Regions from separate parts of the Sphingobium sp. SG1 genome, predicted to be linked through region 4. Evidence: riboswitches for the same ligand, from Rfam matches in the RefSeq annotation. Region 4 holds a riboswitch; each other region holds the start of a gene.
The links. A riboswitch is a leader RNA that binds a small molecule or an ion and turns the genes downstream of it on or off. The one in region 4 is predicted to bind cobalamin.
Positions count from the first base shown of each region.

Region 1: another riboswitch for cobalamin. It lies ahead of cobW (cobalamin biosynthesis protein CobW); the one in region 4 lies ahead of AC0KVN_RS16955 (TonB-dependent receptor plug domain-containing protein).
Region 2: another riboswitch for cobalamin. It lies ahead of AC0KVN_RS15660 (cobalamin biosynthesis protein CobG); the one in region 4 lies ahead of AC0KVN_RS16955 (TonB-dependent receptor plug domain-containing protein).
Region 3: another riboswitch for cobalamin. It lies ahead of AC0KVN_RS14675 (TonB-dependent receptor plug domain-containing protein); the one in region 4 lies ahead of AC0KVN_RS16955 (TonB-dependent receptor plug domain-containing protein).

Region 1 is NZ_JBVVOJ010000009.1:62,944-67,329, forward strand. Features, by position in the region: gene maiA (maleylacetoacetate isomerase) at 1-303, shown strand, start outside; gene AC0KVN_RS18430 (Rieske (2Fe-2S) protein) at 300-677, shown strand; cobalamin riboswitch at 708-947, shown strand; gene cobW (cobalamin biosynthesis protein CobW) at 1,125-2,177, shown strand; gene cobN (cobaltochelatase subunit CobN) at 2,177-4,386, shown strand, end outside.
Region 2 is NZ_JBVVOJ010000006.1:252,116-256,501, reverse strand. Features, by position in the region: gene AC0KVN_RS15675 (hypothetical protein) at 1-125, opposite strand, end outside; gene AC0KVN_RS15670 (excalibur calcium-binding domain-containing protein) at 147-458, shown strand; gene AC0KVN_RS15665 (hypothetical protein) at 623-1,123, opposite strand; cobalamin riboswitch at 1,881-2,092, shown strand; gene AC0KVN_RS15660 (cobalamin biosynthesis protein CobG) at 2,373-3,425, shown strand; gene AC0KVN_RS15655 (precorrin-8X methylmutase) at 3,425-4,054, shown strand; gene cobI (precorrin-2 C(20)-methyltransferase) at 4,051-4,386, shown strand, end outside.
Region 3 is NZ_JBVVOJ010000006.1:58,714-63,099, forward strand. Features, by position in the region: gene AC0KVN_RS14670 (FecCD family ABC transporter permease) at 1-406, opposite strand, end outside; gene AC0KVN_RS14675 (TonB-dependent receptor plug domain-containing protein) at 393-2,249, opposite strand; cobalamin riboswitch at 2,421-2,662, opposite strand; gene AC0KVN_RS14680 (threonine ammonia-lyase) at 2,802-3,794, shown strand; gene dapF (diaminopimelate epimerase) at 3,835-4,386, shown strand, end outside.
Region 4 is NZ_JBVVOJ010000007.1:219,114-223,499, forward strand. Features, by position in the region: gene AC0KVN_RS16950 (DUF1636 domain-containing protein) at 1-285, opposite strand, end outside; gene AC0KVN_RS16955 (TonB-dependent receptor plug domain-containing protein) at 285-2,240, opposite strand; cobalamin riboswitch at 2,377-2,569, opposite strand; gene AC0KVN_RS16960 (ABC transporter substrate-binding protein) at 2,636-3,496, shown strand; gene AC0KVN_RS16965 (acyl-CoA thioesterase) at 3,510-3,908, opposite strand; gene AC0KVN_RS16970 (S9 family peptidase) at 3,908-4,386, opposite strand, start outside.

The DNA of each region.
Region 1 (4,386 bases), on a different contig from region 4:
TTGCAGGCGCTGCGGCAGGATTTCGGCGCCGATGAGGATCAGGTCCGCGCCTGGATCGCCCGCTGGACCGGCGAGGGGCTGGCCGCGCTCGAAACATTGGTCGCGCGCCATGGTGGCACCCATGCCTTCGGCGACGCGCCCAGCTTCGCCGACTGCCATATCGTGCCCCAACTCTACAATGCCCGGCGCTTCGGCGTCGACCTGACGCCCTTTCCGCGGCTGTGCGCCGTGGACGCGGCGGCATGCGCGCTCCCCGCCTTTGCCGCCGCGCACCCCGATCGCCAGCCCGACGCGGACGCATGAGCGACACTGACACGCGCCTGTTCGCGACGCCGGCGGGCGTGCGCCTCTGCCCGATCGAGCAAATCGCCGACGGCAAGGCACGCAATTTCGTGCTGCAGATGCGCGCCGGCCGCTTCCATGGCTTTGCCGTGCGGGATGGTGACCAGGTCAGCGGCTTTGTCGATCAATGCCCCCATGCCGGCCTGCCGCTGGCGCAGCAACTGGACGATTATCTGACCCCGGATGGCAGCCATATAAGATGCAGCTGGCACGGGGCCCTGTTTCGCCGCGACGATGGCGTCTGCGTCGGTGGGCCATGCGTCGGCCAGCGCATCGCACCCTGGCCGCTCAGCATCGCCGATGGCTGGATTGTCACCGCTGCCCAAAGCGACTAGGAACCGGCCCAGGGACGGCGCTTCGCATCGTCCCGACATGATCGCGCCGGTGCCCCCACGGGGGCTTAAAATGGGAAGGCGGTGCGGATGCCATGGCATCCAAGTCCGCAGCTGTCCCTGCAACTGTGAGCGGCGAGCGTGATGAACAGCGCCCTCCCCAGCCGGGAGGGCAGCCACTGGGCCGGACGCTAAATCCTGCGAGGCCTGGGAAGGCCGTTCCTCCCGCTATGACCCGCAAGCCAGGAGACCTGCCGGCGTTTAGGTCGCTCTTGCTTTGGTCCAGGGGATGGCCGGGGCACGGTGTTCCGTCTGAGCGACAGGTTGGCGGCTGGAGCCGCGCGGTCACGCATCTGCGGGCGAACAAGCGCCCGTCCGCGATGCCGGCCGGCCGTGCGTGCGCGCCCGGTTCGCTCCCGCCCCGGTTGCTCCGGCGCGCGAGTATTTGTCATGGCCAACACTGCATCTGCCAAGATTCCGACTACCGTCATCACCGGCTTCCTGGGCGCGGGCAAGACCACGCTGATCCGCCATCTGCTGGAAAATGCGAAGGGGCGCCGCCTCGCCCTCATCATCAACGAATTTGGCGATGTCGGCGTCGACGGCGAACTGGTGAAGGGCTGCAATGACGCCGCCTGCCCCGAAGAGGATATCGTCGAGCTGGCCAATGGCTGCATCTGCTGCACCGTGGCCGACGATTTTCTGCCGACCATGACCGCGCTGCTCGACCGGCCGAGCCCGCCCGACCATATCATCATCGAAACCTCGGGGCTGGCCCTGCCCAAGCCGCTGGTCAAGGCGTTCCAGTGGCCCGACATCCGCACCCGCGCCACGGTGGACGGGGTCGTCGCGCTGATCGACGCCGATGCGGTCGCCGCCGGCCGTTTCGCCACCGACGAAGCGGCGCTGGCCGCGGCGCGCGCCGCCGACCCCAATCTGGACCATGACAGCCCGCTGGAGGAATTGTTCGAGGATCAGCTTGCCTGCGCCGACATGGTGGTGCTGAACAAGAGCGACCTGGTCGATGCCGACACGCTGGCTGCAGTCGAGGCGCAGGTCGATGCCGAAACGCGGCCCGGCGTGAAGATCGTCCGCGCCGCTCATGGTGCGGTCGACATCGGCGCGCTGCTGGGCATCGTCGCCGCGGCCGAGGATGATCTCGACGCCCGCCCCTCGCACCATGAGGCGGAGGGCGAGGATCATGACCATGATGATTTCGACAGCTTCGTCGTCAGTGGCGATGCGGTTGCCGATCCCGACACGCTGGTGCAGGCGCTGTCCGCGCTGATCGCCACCCACGACGTGCTGCGCGTCAAGGGCATGGTCGCGGTCGCGGGCAAGCCGATGCGCCTCGTCGTGCAGGCGGTCGGCCCGCGCATCCAGCATTTCTTCGACCGCCCCTGGCAACCGCAAGAAGCGCGTCGTACCCAGCTGGTGGTGATCGGCCAGAAGGGGCTGGACCGCGCCGCGATCGAGGCCGACATCCAGGCCGTGCTCGGCTGATGCATCTTCTGTCCGCCACGCCGGGAACGATCAGCGACGGCGAGGAGGCGATCGACCTCGACCAGCCGCCCGGCGACATCGTTATCCTGACCGTGGCGGACAGCGATCTGGCCTGTTTCGCCGCTGCTGCCGCGCGCCTGCCCGATGATGCGCCGAGCGTGCGGCTGGCCAATCTGCTGCAGCTCAAGCATCCCTATTCGGTCGATCTCTATGTCGAGAAGGTGATCGCCAAGGCGCGCTTCGTCTGCGTCATCCTGCTCGGCGGCAAGAGCTACTGGCCCTATGGCGTGGACGAGATTGCGCAGGTCGCGCGCGAGCGCGGCATCGCCTTCGCCGCGATCGCCGACGGGCGCGAGGGTGATCCGGCGCTGGACCTCGTCTCCACCGTGCCGGCGGCGATGCGCGAGCAGTTGCGCGACTATCTGCGCCAGGGCGGCACAGCCAATGCGCTGTCCTTCCTGCGCTGCGCCGCTCGGCTGATCGGCGCGGATGCGGGCGAGCCCGACCATCCGCTGCCGATTGCCGACGCCGGCCTCTATCTGCCTGGCCATGACCGGCCCGGCGTGGCCGAATTGCGCGCGACCTGGGTCGAGGGGCGGCCGGTGGCGCTGCTGATCTTCTACCGCGCTTTGGTGGTCGCCGGCACGCTGAGCGCGGTCGATGCGATGGTCGCGGCGCTTGGCGCGCGCGGCTTCAATGTCGCCGCCGTGCATGTCCGTGCGCTGCGCGAGCCGTTCGTGCGCGACTGGCTAGGCGGGCTGCTGGCCGACATCGCGCCCGACATCATCGTCAATTCGACCAGCTTCGCCGCCTCCTCTTCGTCCGAGCCGCGCGTGCCGGGCATCTTGGAACAGGCCGATTGCCCGATCCTGCAGACCGCCTTTGCCGGGGTCGAGGAAGGCAGCTGGCGCGGGTCGGCCCGTGGCCTTGGCCCGCGCGACCTGGCGATGAATGTCGCCCTGCCCGAAGTGGACGGCCGCCTCTTCACCCGCGCCGTCGCCTTCAAGGCGGCCGAGCGGTTCGATGAACGCACCCAGTGCGGCATCGTCGTGCCGCGCGTGGCACCCGACCGGGTCGCCTTCGTCGCCGATCTGGCGCGCAACTGGGCGGCGCTGCGCCGCGCCGCGCCGGCCGAGCGCCGGGTCGCGCTGGTGCTGGCCAATTATCCCAATCGCGACGGGCGGATCGGCAATGGCGTCGGCCTCGACACGCCGGCCAGCGCTGCCGCGATCCTGTGCCGGCTGGGTGAGGCCGGCTATGCGATCGGCGACGCCCCGCGCGATGGTGCCGCGCTGATGCGGCTGATGACCGGCGGCGTCACCAATGATCGGGCGTCGATCGACCGGCCGGGCGAGGTCAGCCTGTCGCTTGATGTCTATCGCGCCGCCCTTACCGCTCTGCCCGACAGCGCGCGGGAGGCCATGGTCGATCGCTGGGGACCGCCGGAGGCCGACCCCTTCGTGCGGGACGGCGCCTTTCGCCTTGCCGTCCAGCGCTTCGGCCATGTCGCGATCGCGGTACAGCCGGCGCGCGGTTACAATATCGATCCCAAGAGCAGCTATCATGACCCAGCGCTGCCGCCGCCTCACGCCTATTTCGCCTTTCATGTCTGGCTGGCGCAGGATTTCGGTGCGCAGGCGCTGGTCCATGTCGGCAAGCATGGCAATCTGGAATGGCTGCCGGGCAAGGCGGTGTCGCTTTCGGCCGATTGCTTCCCCGAAATCTGCACCGGGCCGGTGCCGCAACTCTATCCCTTCATCGTCAACGATCCGGGCGAGGGGACGCAGGCCAAGCGCCGCATCGGCGCCGTCATCCTCGACCATCTGACCCCGCCGTTGACGCGGGCGGAAAGCTATGGGCCGCTCAAGCAGCTCGAAGCGCTGGTGGACGAATATTATCTCGCCGCCGGCATGGACCCGCGCCGGCTCGACCGGCTGCGCCGCGATATCATCGACCTCGCCCGCAGCCAGGGGCTGGACAAGGATGCGGGTGCCGCCGGCGACGATGACGACGCACTTGCCGCGATCGACAATTATCTGTGCGAGCTGAAGGAATTGCAGATCCGCGACGGGCTGCATGTCTTCACCGCCTCGCCGCAGGGGCGGCTGCGCCGCGACCTGCTGGTCGCGCTGGCGCGCACGCCGCGCGGGCTCGATCATCCGGGGCAGGCGTCCTTGCTGCGCGCGCTGGCCGATGATCTGAGGCTCGG
Region 2 (4,386 bases), on a different contig from region 4:
GCGCCGTCCCGATCACCCTCGGTGAACATTACCAGGCGAAGCGGACGCGTGGAGAACGCCTCGGCATCGTGAAGCTCTTGGGAGGTGCAGTCGGACTTGGCCTGATTGCAGCCTTCGCGCTCCATGCCTGGGATCGGACCTCTGTGATGCCATCGACACCGGCAGCCACCAGGAACGATGATCCCCAGCCCATCGCGGGACCGATTCCCGAGCAGACCCTGGCTTATGACCGAGGCACCAGCGCGGACGATCTCGATGCCCAGCAGCCAGCAGGCGGATCAGGGAGCCTTCCGGCCTCTCGCCCCGTCGCATCAGCAGGTTCATCTTGGTCATACCGGAACTGTCGGGCCGCCAGGGCTGCCGGTGCCGCGCCGCTATATATCGGGCAGCCCGGCTACGGCCCCCATATGGACGGTGACGGCGATGGCATCGCCTGCGAACCATATCACGGGCGATGAAATAGACGCCCCTCGATATCATCCGCGATCATGCCCCGTCTGAGCAATCGCCCCGATCATAATCGCCAGGCCGACCACCGATCGACACCAGGGCGGCCACATGTTCCATTTATAGTGCGTCAACGAGAAGCCGCGCCACTGTCGAAGCAACGCGGCCTCCACACTTAAAAGCCAGCCTTGATGCCTAGCGCGTAATATTTGGGTCCGGCATTACCCTTGATGCTGAAGCGGGGGCCGAGCGGCAATCCAACCGTTCCATAAGGACGGACCTTATCACTGCTAAAGCGAACCCCGCCGCCAATCTCTGCGAAATGGGGGATCGAATAGGTGGCTTCGATCTTGCCGTAGGCCTTTACTGCCGTATCGTCACACTCGCTGTCTTTCGCGAACTGCCCCGTCTGACTATCCCGGCAGCGAGTCTGACCATTGCTGAAAGTATCCTCATAATAGCGATCATTGTCGCCCTTGTAGATGAAGGCACCCACTATAGGACGCAGAGCGAAGCGTCCGGCGGTTAAGGTGTAGCCAATGCCAAGCTCTCCACCCCAACGGTCGTGAGCGCGAGCAGCATTGGCCTCGATCATGACATCATTTGCCATAGCCGGAGCGCAAGGAAATGCGATTGCAGCAGCAATCGCTACAGCAGTATATTTCTTAATAAACAATATTACCCCCATAGCGCGAAATGCGCGGGGCGCCGATTAGAACAACACCTTCTGAAAACCAACCTTATTTCATACGGCTTTCAGCCGATAATCTCGCGGGGACTTAATCAACGCGAGACGTTCCGCGCAGGAACGGGACGAGGGCGCGTGAGCCCATGTCCTAGAACGCCCTTGCCTCCCTAGAAATCATTGCCGGTCCAGCAGGATCGTCGCGCGGATGATCGCTGCAAGACATCGCAACGGTTCGAATCCGGGCGCGTCCCTCGAACCAGGGCTACACCCAGGCGCTCCAGCCTGATAACGATGCTGCCATCGGCAGGCGCGAATCACGCGAAATCGGGGTAGCTTCAACGCTTCCCTCCCTCTCCGCCACGACTTTCCTGAGTCACGGTTTGTTCGTAATTTTTTGAACGAAAGTCGCTTTTACGGCTCTTTTTCTACAAAGCGACACTACAAAGATGCGATTGATAATGCATGTTCGAGCTCAGGCTTGAGCGCAATATCCTGCCGTGCCCACGCCGATAGGTGCACCGGATACCGTCGCTGCGCGATGCGCCCGTGATAGCTGGATGGGGCGTACTGTACGTCACCTCATCCTCTTCGCTTATTTCTACCCTGTGGCGCATTTGATATTGGCGCAGATGATCGAGGTCGACACGGATATGCGTCCGGGCGGTCCTGTCTGTCTATATTCCATATCTTGGCGAAGCCCGATGTTTCGACTAGGGCATCATCGGTGCGCCGGTTCATGCTGGTGCATTGCATAACTGACGCCGGTGTTCCGCAAGGAACTTAATCGGGAATGCGGTGCGGGGGCCTGGCCCCTTATTCCGCGGCTGTCCCTGCAACTGTAAGCGGATAGCGCGATGCACGAGCCCATGAGGGCAGCCACTGGACAGAGCGTCCGGGAAGGCGTGCATCCCGCAACGACCCGCGAGCCAGGAGACCTGCCGGCGTTTCGGTCGCTCTTGTCCTGACCCAGGGGTTGGTCATGGCACGGTCTTTCTTCCGTCTGGGCGGCGAAGCGTGTGGCTGGGGCTGCACGGCCGCGTGGTGTCGGGCGCCTGTCGCGCCTGCCTGCCGCCTCGCGCCGACCGGCGATGCCGGCAAGCCCCGCCTGGTTGCGTCCCGGCGCGCGGAGGATGTGCCTGTGAGCCAGACCGGCGCGGGCAGGGATAGGGCGACCGCGAACCATGCGGTGGCCCGCGGACCGGCCGTTCGGGGCTGGTGTCCTGACGCCTGGCGCCCGATGGCGGCGGGCGACGGGCTGATCGTGCGCGTGAAGCCGCGCCTCGGTCGTCTTTCGGCCGCCGACCTGGCGGCGCTGGGCGAAGCGGCGATCGCCCATGGCAACGGCCTGATCGACATGACCCGGCGCGCCAACCTCCAGATCCGTGGTGTGCGCGACGATAGCTGGCGCCCCTTGCTCGACCGCCTGCTCGACCTGGGCCTGGTGGACCGCGATGCCCGGCGCGAGGGCGCGCGTATGATGATGGTCGCGCCGGACTGGCGCGAAGGCGACGACAGCCATCGCATCGCCAGCCAGTTGCTCGATCGCCTGGACGAACTGCCGGACTTGCCGGGCAAGATGGGCTTCGTGATCGATGCCGGCGCCGCGCCGCTCCTGTCCGGCGAAGCGGGGGATTTTCGCATCGAGCGGGCGCGGGACGGCGGCCTGATCTTGCGCGCCGAGGGGCGGGCACAAGGCGTGCCGGTGGACAGCGGCGGCGAAGCGGATGCGCTGCTCGCGCTCGCCCGATGGTTCGTGGAGAGCAACGGCGCGCGCGCGGGGCGCATGGCCCGGCATGATGCGCCCCTGGCGGATTGGGCAACGGGCACGACAGAGGCGGCGTCGCCACGCCCGCGACTGGTCCCCGGCGCATGGGATGGCGGCTTGGCCTATGGCCTTCCCTTCGGCCGGATCGATGCGCGGCATTTTCTCGACGCGCCGGCCATGCGGCTGACCCCGTGGCGCATGCTGCTGGCCGAAGGACAACTGCCCGGCCTGTGCGCCGACGCGGCCGACCCGCTGATCCATGTGGAGGCCTGCCCCGGCGCACCTGCCTGTCCGCAGGCGAGCGTGGAGACGCGCGATCTCGCCCGCCGGCTGGCGCCCCATGTGGCGGGCCGCCTTCATGTCTCCGGCTGCGCCAAGGGCTGCGCCAGTTCGATGCCGGCCGATGTCGTGCTGACGGGGCGGGACGGGCGCTACGACCTGGCCTTCCATGCCCGCGCAGGATCGGCGCCCGTCCGTCCTGACCTCACCGCCACCGACCTTCTTGCCCATTTCGGAGCCTGTTGATGCCCCATGATTATGAGAGGGACGGCGCGGCGATCTATCGCCAGTCCTTCGCCACCATCCGCGCCGAAGCCGACCTCGGGCGCTTTGCTGCCGAGGAGGAACCGGTCGCAGTGCGCATGATCCATGCCGCGGGCATGGTGGACCTTGCGGGCCATATCCGCTTTTCGCCGGGCTTTGCAGCGGCGGCGCGGCAGGCCCTGATCGCAGGGGCGCCGGTGCTGTGCGATGCGCGCATGGTGTCGGAAGGGGTCACGCGCGCGCGCCTGCCCGCCGACAATGCCGTGCTCTGCACCCTGCACGACACCGCCGTGCCGGACATGGCGCGGGCGATGGGCAATACCCGATCCGCCGCCGCGCTGGAATTGTGGCGGCCGCATCTTGCCGGGGCACTGGTTGCCATCGGCAATGCGCCCACGGCGCTGTTCCACCTGCTCGACATGCTGGAAGATCCGGCCTGTCCGCGTCCCGCAGCGATCATCGGCTGCCCGGTCGGCTTCGTCGGCGCGGCGGAATCCAAGGCCGCTTTATGGGCGGCGCAGCCCGTGCCCTGCTGCGTCGTCGACGGGCGGTTGGGCGGCAGCGCGATTACGGTCGCGGCGATCAATGCGCTGGCGAGCCGCGCGGAATGAGCGGCACCGTCTATGGCGTGGGCCTCGGCCCCGGCGCGCAGGACTTGCTGAGCGTGCGCGCCGACCGGCTGGTGCGGAGCGGGCGGCATGTCGCCTATTTCCGCAAGGCCGGCCGGCCGGGGCAGGCGCGCCGCATCGCGCAGGGCATGCTGCGGGACGATGCGATCGAACTGGCGATGGAATATCCGGTGACGACCGAAATTCCGGTCACCGATCCGCGCTATAACGACTGCCTTGCCGCCTTCTATGCCGATTGCACCGGCCGGCTGCTGGCGATCGCGGAGGCGGGCGAGGATGTGGTCGTCTTGTGCGAGGGCGATCCCTTTTTCTAC
Region 3 (4,386 bases), on a different contig from region 4:
GCGCGCCGATCGCCGCCAGCGCAGTGACGATCGCCAGCAGCGGCAACGCCATCGGATGCAGTTCGGACAGGCCGAAATAGAGTGCGATCACCGCCCCCAGCGCCGCCGCATTGGACACGCCCAGCACGGCGGGTTCGGCCAGCGGATTGCGCAGATAGCCCTGCAATGCCGCGCCCGACAGACCCAGCATGCCGCCGACCAGCAGGCCGATCGCCATGCGCGGCAGGCGCAGGTCGATGATGATCGCCCGCGCCACCATGTCGCCGCCGCCCGCCAGCACCGCCAGGATGCGGGCCGGCGCCATCGTCACCGATCCCAGCGCGACCGACGCGATCGCCGCGACCAGCAGCAGGGCGATCAGCCCCGGCAGCAACAGAGGATGCCGCCGCCCCTTAGAAGCGGACACGCACGCCGCCATAGGCCGACCGGCCATAGGTGCCATAGCCATAGGCGGTGGCGTAATCCGCATCGAACAGATTGTCGATCCGGCCATAGACTTCCAGATGATCGCCCACGGGGAAGGACGCGCGCAGCCCGGCCAGCGCATAGCCGTCGAGCCGGCGCGCGTTGGCCGTGTCGTCATAGCTGTCGCCGACCATGGTCAGTGCCGCGCCGGTCGACAGGCCGAAGGACCAGAGATAGTCGGCCGACACACTGACCGCATTGGCGGCGCGGCGCGGCAGGCGATTGCCGTCGGTGGCCCCGCCCGATCGATCGCGCGCATCGACATAGCTGTAGGATGCCGCCACCGTCACCGCCTCGACCGGCTTCAGCGTCAGCGTCGCTTCCACGCCCTTGGCGCGGGTCCGGTCCAGATTGCCATAGATGTAGGTCGCATAATCATAGTTGATCTGGTTGCGGGTATCGCGCCGGAAGGCGGTCAGCGACAGCACCGCCTTGTCCCCGTCCAGGCTCTGGTCGAAGCCGATATCATAGCTTTTCGACCGTTCCGGCCGCAGCGCGCTGTTGCCGCTATAGGTGTCGTAGAGCTGATAGAGCGACGGCGCCTTGAACCCCTCGCCATAGGAGAGGCGGATATTGGTGGCGCCGGCGTTGGGCGTGTAATTGGCGTTGGCGCCAAAGGTGGTCGCGCCGCCGAACTGGCTATGATCGTCATGGCGCAGGCCCCCGGTGACGGCGAGGCCGGCAAGCGGCTTCACCACCGCCAGCGCATAGACGCTGTCGATGTTCGCCTTCGCGCTCGCTATGTCACCAAAGCCGAAATACTCATAGTCCGGCCGCTCATGCTCATAGCCGAAGATCAGCCTGGCCTGATCCACCGGGGCATAGACGCCCTCATATTCGAAGCGCAGATTGGTACCCGAATAGCCATAATCCGGGTCGGTGCCGCGCACGAAATAATAGTCGCGGTCGTTGCGCATCCAGGTCACGGCGGCACGATTGGTCAGCTTGCCGTCCAGAAGCGCCAGGTTGATCCCGGCATAGCCGACATATTGGTCCAGCTTGCTGACATCGCTGCTGTCGGCCGGCGCGCCGAAGAAGCTGTCATAGTCGAGATCGGCATGGATATAATAGCCGCGCAGGTCGAGGCTGAGCGTGTCGGAAAAGGCGATCTTCAGCTTGGCGTTGGTGGCGATATTCTCATAGCCATCCTTCTCCACGCCGCCGAACGACCGGCCGACCGAGGAAATTCCATCGGTGTTGAAATAGGCGACGCCGACGCCGCCCGACACCGCGCCGCGCGTGCCGGACACATCGGCCTTGGCATTCAGCGTGTCGCTATAGCCATAATCGGCCGAGGCATTGACCTCGAAACCCTCGCTCGGCGCGCCGGTCATCACATTGACCACGCCGCCGATCGCCTGGCTGCCATAGACGACCGAGTTGGAGCCGCGCAGCACTTCGATCCGGCGGATGTTGCCGGTCAGCAAATGGCCGAAATCATAGCCGTCGCCGATGCCGCTCGGGTCGTTGACCTTGACCCCGTCGATCAGCACCAGCGTCTGGGTCGTCTCCGCCCCGCGCAGCGACACGCCGGTCACGCCGCCGGTGGAGCCGTTGCGGCTGAAACGGACGCCCGGCGTGGTGGCGAGCAGGTCGACGACATCGACCGCCTGGCGCGTTCTGATCGTGTCGGCATCGATCACCGTGATCGCCTGGCCAACCTCGTCGCGCGGCTGCGCAATGCCCGAAGCGGTGACGACGATATCGTCATCCTGTGCCAGATCCTGGGCCAGTGCCGGCGTAGCGGCCAGCAGCGCGATCAGCGAAATCCCCAACATCTTCATTTTATCGTCCCCCGGCGTCCGTCGATTTGGAACCGGGGCGTCCGCGCGAACGGTCGCTGCGTGAGGATCGGGAAGACGCCAGCGCCCCGCCCCACGCACCGATGCGGCCCCGGCCGCCATGGGCGTCGCTCGACGGAAACACCGCGCCATGGCCATCCCCTGGGCCAGGGCAAGAGCGACCAGACGCCGGCAGGTCTCCTGGCTCGCGGGTCAGGGCAGCGATGCGCCAGCCTTCCCGGACCTGTCGGTCCAGTGGCCGGTTCCGGCCCTCCCCTTTTGAAGAGCTTGGGAACCCTGCGCATCGCGCTCACCGCTTACAGTTGCAGGGACAGCCGCGGATTTGGAAGGGCTGCGCCCCCCGCACCGCATTCCCGTTTTCAGCCCATGCGGGCACCGGCGCGATCATGCGCGTCCGGGGCTTTCGATCACCCCGGCGCGCGGCCCCCATAAGCCAAAGCACAAGCCCTGCCAAGCGGGCCCGGATCGCCCCGGCGGATCGTTGCGCGGCGCCGGCGGGCGGCTATGCAGGGGCCTCTGACCCAAGGAGCCGACATGACCGATTCGCTTGCTATCACTGCCGCCGACGTCGCCGATGCCGCGCGGCTGATCGCGCCGGCGGCGGTCCGCACCCCGCTGATCGAGAATGCCGCGCTCAACGATTTGTGCGGCCGGCGCGTGCTGGTGAAGTTCGAGGGCGCCCAGCATAGCGGATCGTTCAAGTTCCGCGGCGCCTATAACCGCCTCGCCCGGCTGAACGATGCGGAGCGGGCGGCGGGCGTCGTCGCCTGGTCCTCGGGCAATCATGCCCAGGGCGTCGCCTTTGCCGCGCGCCTGCTCGGCATTCCCGCCACGATCGTGATGCCGGCCGATGCCCCGGCGATCAAGACCGCCAACACCCGTGCGCTCGGCGCCGAGGTCGTCCCCTATGACCGCTTCACCCAGAGCCGTGAGGCAATCGCCACCGCCCTGGCCACCGAACGCGGCGCAACGCTGGTCCCCTCGTTCGACGATCCCTTCATCATCGCCGGCCAGGGCACGATCGGCCTCGAAATACTCGACCAGGCCCAGGCCGCCGGCGCCGACCTCGCACAGATTCTCGTCTGCTGCGGTGGGGGCGGGCTGGTCGCGGGCACGGCCACGGCGGTCAAGGCCGCCCGCCCCGACATCAGCGTCTATGCGGTCGAACCCGCCGGCTTCGACGACACGGCTCGCTCGCTCGCCAGCGGCGTGCGGGAAAGCGTCTCGCCCGACGCACGCAGCATCTGCGATGCGCTGCTGGCGCCCAGCCCCGGCACGCTGACCTTCCCGATCAACCACGCCCTGCTCGCCGGCGGCCTGGTCGTCAGCGACGATCAGGTACGTGACGCGATGCGCTTCGCCTTCACCACGCTCAAGCTGGTGGTCGAACCGGGCGGCGCGGTCGCGCTCGCCGCCATGCTCGCCGGCCTCGCCCCAGCGACCGACGGCGCCACCGCCCTCGTCATCTCCGGCGCCAATGTCGATCCGGCCGCCTATGCCGCGATCATCGGCGGCCCGAACGCCTGACCGCTGGTCTTTTGCCCCGTCCCGCACTAAATGCGGCGCCATGATGAGCCGCTTTTCCAAGATGCATGGTCTGGGCAATGATTTCGTCGTGATCGACGCGCGCCAGGCGCCGGTCGCGATGACGGAGGCGCGCGCCCGCGCCATTGCCGATCGCCATGCCGGCATCGGCTGCGACCAGTTGATCGTCATCGGCTCCCCGCAAGCCGGCGATCAGGCCGACGTGTCGATGCTGATCTTCAATTCCGACGGTTCGGAAGTGGAAGCCTGCGGCAATGCCACCCGCTGCGTGCCGCTGTTCGTCGGCAAGGACGTGCTGATCCGCACCAGGGCCGGGCTGCTCGACGCCAAGGGCGTGGACGGCGGCGCCAGCGTCGATATGGGGGCGCCCCGCTTCGACTGGGACGCGATCCCGCTTGGCTATCCGATGGACACGCTGACGATGTCGGCCAGTTGGGAAGACCTGCCCGCGCCGGCCGCCGTCAATGTCGGCAACCCGCATGTGATCTTCTTCGTCGAGAATCTGGACGCGGTCGATTTCGAACGCCTCGGCCCGCTGATCGAGCATGACCCGCTCTTCCCCGCCCGCGTGAAC
Region 4 (4,386 bases):
GATCGCGCGCGCCGCATCGGCATCCGGTGTGAACCGCCCCATTACATAGCCGACCTTGCCCGGCGCGCGCAGATGGACGGTGCAATGATCCTGGCAGGCGAACAGGCAGGGCATGTCCTGCACCGCGACGGCGGCATAGCGCGGGTCGGAGGCCTGCACCGTGCGCAGCGCCTCCGCCAGCCGTGCCCCGCCACGCACGCCCTCCGCATCCTCCCGCATCGTCGCCGAATGACGGCAGGTATTACAGGTGACAATGGCGGGGCCGGGTTCGACGGGGCGCAGCATCAGAAACGCCCCCGGAAGCCGGCATAGATGCTGCGGCCGAGCGTGCCATAGCGATAGGCCGTCATATAGTTCTCGTCGAAGAGATTTTCGACGCGGGCGAACAGGCGCAACGCCGGGGTGAACGCATATTCGGCGCGCAGGTCGACCAGCGTATAATCGTCCAGCCGCGTCGTGTTGGCCGCATTGTCATAGCTGTGGCCGGACCAGCGCAGCGCCGCGCCGGTGGTAAGGCCGAAGGGCCAGGCATAGCTGATCGAACCATTGGCGCTGTTACGCGGCCGGCGCGGCAGCCAATTGCCTTCGTTCGCGGTCCCTTCCGAACGATCCTCCGCCACGGTCCAGCTATAATTGCCGTCGATGATCAGCCCCTTGACCGGCTCGATCGCCACCTGCGCCTCTATGCCATGCGCCTTGGCGCGCGCGACATTGAGATAATAGCCATAGCGGCGGGTGGTGGTGCCGGGCGTGAAGCAGAGCGGATCGGTCGAGCTGGAGGAACAGCTATTATAGATGATCTGGTCGGTCGTGGTCCGATCAAACCAGGTCGCACCCAGTCGCAGTTTCTCGCCAAAGAAACGCTGCTCCGCGCCCGCTTCCCAGCCATGGGCGCGTTCGGGATCGAGCGCCTGATTCCCATATTCGGAAAAGAGCTGATAGAGGGTCGGCGCCTTGAACCCCTCGCCATAGCTGGCGCGCAGCACCGTCCCGGTCGGCAGCGCCCAGACGCCACCAGCGGAAAAAAGGGTCCGACCGCCATAGCGGTTATGATCGTCATAGCGCAGCCCGCCGGTCAGGGTCAGGCCCGTAATCGGCTGGGCATTGAGCTGGCCATAGACGCTGGTGATCTCCGCCTTGCCGCGGGCCGGATCGGGAATCGGCACCGAAAGCGACGCCGAAGGTGACACGCTGCGGAAGCGGCTATTCTCATTCTCCACCCCGAACAGCGCGGTCCAGCCATCGGCGATCGCGAAGCTGCCCTGATATTCCAGCCGCTGGTTGCGCCCCGCCGCGTCGAACGTCTGCTTGCGCGGGTTGCGCGGATCATAATTGTCGCGATCGGTGTCGGTATAGCCATAGCCGAAACGGTTGCGGAACCGGCCGTCGAGCAGTGCGACGTTAAGGCCGGCATAGCCGACAAATTCGCGATTGGTGCCATAGGCGGGGCTGTCCGCGCTGGTCGCGTCGAAATCGACCCGCCCATCGGAATAATAGCCGCGCAGATCGGCGCTGATTCCGTCCGCCAGAGCCACCTCGACCCGGCCGGTGACGCTGCGGTTGGTATAGCCGTCCTTTTCCTTGCCACCAAAAGCCGGGCTGATCGCCGAAATGCCGTCGGTGGTGAAGCTCTGGCCGCCGATCCGCCAGTTGACCGGGCCGGTCTTCCCACCCAATGCCGCGCGGGCACTGACCGTGTCACGCGACCCCGCCTCTATGTCGAAACTGCCCTCCAGCGGCTGTTCGGGCATGGCGGTGACGACATTGACGACGCCACCGATCGCCTGACTGCCCCACAGGGTCGACTGGGGACCGCGCAGCACTTCTATGCGCGAGGCGTCGCCGACCAACAGATTGGCGAAATTATAGCCGCCGCCGGCCGAGGACGGATCGTTGAGCTTGACGCCATCGATCACCACCACGGTCTGGTCGGATTCCGCGCCGCGGATGCGCAGCGACGTCGCCGTGCCATAGCCGCCATTGCGCGAGATGCTGACACCCGGCGTGCGCAGCAGCAATTCGGTGACGCCCAGATCCTGCGCGCGGTCGATCGCTGCCTTGTCGAGCACGGTGACGGAGGCCGACACCTGATCCACCGGCGTGGCGAGGCGGGTCGCCGTGACGAGGATCGAGGATGCCCCGGCATCGGCGGCGGCATCGGGCGGTGGTGCCTGCTGCGCCTCTTCGGCGAAAGCGGTGGTGGAGAGAAGGAAAGAACAGAAAGTCAGATATTTGAACACATAAGCCCCCGGACGAGGGACCGCATCCCAGGGACGATATCGGTGCCCGGCCGGGCGCGACATGGTCCCCGCAATTTGCGGTCCACCTGTCGCCACGCGGGTTCACCCCCGTCCGCTCGGCACACCCTGTCCGCGCGAAGGACGACCACGACGGGCAGGTCTCCTGGCTCGCGGGTCATCGCTGATTCGTGCCGCCTTCTCAGAACCTTGCAGTCCCAATGGCATGTGGCACAAAAGCTCGCCGCTCACAGTTGCAGGGGCAGCCGGGGTCTTGAACCCCATTCCCTTTTCATCCCCGTTGCCAGGGAACCTGTCGCAGTCCGGGCGATAGGCGAGCCCGACTGGAGCGTCAATCTTCCTTGCCTGGCGGAGCGCGCCGGCTAAGGGAGGTGGCCATGCGGATATTTGCGCCCATCGGCCCCGGCAAGGGGATGATCGCCCTGGTGATCGCCCTGATCGGCGGTGCCACATTATGGGCGGCCACCGCTCGCCAGCCTGCCAGTGCAGGCAAGCGTCCGCAACGGATCGTGTCGCTCAACCTGTGCGCCGACCAGTTGCTGGTCGCGCTGGCCGATCGCGACCAGATTGCCGGCCTGACCCATAATGCCGCCGATCGGCAGATGTCGGCGGTGGCTGCCGTAACGAAGGGTCTGCCCATCCTCGACGGATCGGCCGAACAGATTTTGGCGACCAATCCCGATCTGGTGATCGGCATGCCGGCGCGGCGCAATCCGGCGATCGCGATCCTCAAGGCCCAGCATTATCCCGCCGTCGATCTGAAAAGCGCGGACAGCTATGCCGATATCGTCGCGTCGATCCGCACGGTGGCGCAGGCGATCGGCCATGCCGACCGCGGCGAAGCGATGATCGCGCGGATGGACCGGGAACTCGCCGCCCTGCCCCGCGCGCCGAAGCCCAAAGTCGCGGCCTATTATCAGCGGCGCGGCTACATGACCGGCACCGGCACGCTGGTCGACGACCTGATGACGCGGGCCGGCCTGCGCAACCTGGCCGCCGACCTTGGCAAGCCGGCGATCGCGCAGGTCAGCTTGGAGGAGATGGTCGCCGCCCAGCCCGACTATCTGATCGTCGAGAGCGCCACCGACCGGATCACCGACCAGGGCACCGAAATGCTGCATCATCCGGTGCTGCGCGACATAGCGCGCATCAGCCTGCCCCAGGCCTGGACCGTGTGCGGCGGGCCCGCCTATGTGCAGGCAGCCCGTGCTTTGTCACAGGCCGTCGGCGCTCGCTAAGTCCGACCGGGTTTCAGCCCTCTATGAAATTCGCTGCGACTTCGGCCGGCACCCGCATCAGCCGGCCGCTTTCCTTGTCGATCATCGCCCAGGTGGATTTGGCCGACACCTTCACCTTGCCGTCCGGCCCGGTGAACTCGATCAGCCGGTCGAACCGCGCGCCGCGCGGTCCTTCCGGAATCCAGGTGCGGCCCGACACGACATCGCCCTCGGTCACGTTGCCGCGATAATCGACCTCATGCCGGGTCACGACCCAGATATAGGCGTCGACATGGGCCGGATCGGCATCGGTCATCCAATGTTCGACCGACAATTGCTCCATCCACTGCACCCACACCGCATTGTTCACATGGCCCAGCACATCGATATGCTCGGGCCGCGCGGTGAATTGCTTGGTGAAGCTCGACGCCATCAGCCTTCCACTCCCAGCTGCCACAGGATGAACGCAAATTCCTCGGCGGTCTCGTGCAGGCTCTCGAACCGGCCCGACTTGCCGCCATGCCCCGCGCCCATATTGGTCTTGAGCAGCAGGATATTGCTGTCCGTCTTGGTCGCGCGCAGCTTCGCGACCCACTTCGCCGGCTCCCAATAGGTGACGCGCGGATCGTTGAGACCAGCGGTCACCATCAGCGGCGGATAATCCTGGGCGGTGACATGGGTGTAGGGATCATAGGACTGGATGGTGCGGAACGCGGCCTCATCCTCGATCGGATTGCCCCATTCGGGCCATTCGCCCGGCGTCAGCGGCAGCGTTTCGTCCAGCATGGTGTTGAGCACGTCGACGAACGGCACATGCGCCACCACCGCGCCCCACAGGTCGGGGTCGGAGTTGATGACCGCGCCCATCAGCTCGCCGCCGGCCGATCCGCCCGAAATGCTGATCCTGCCCT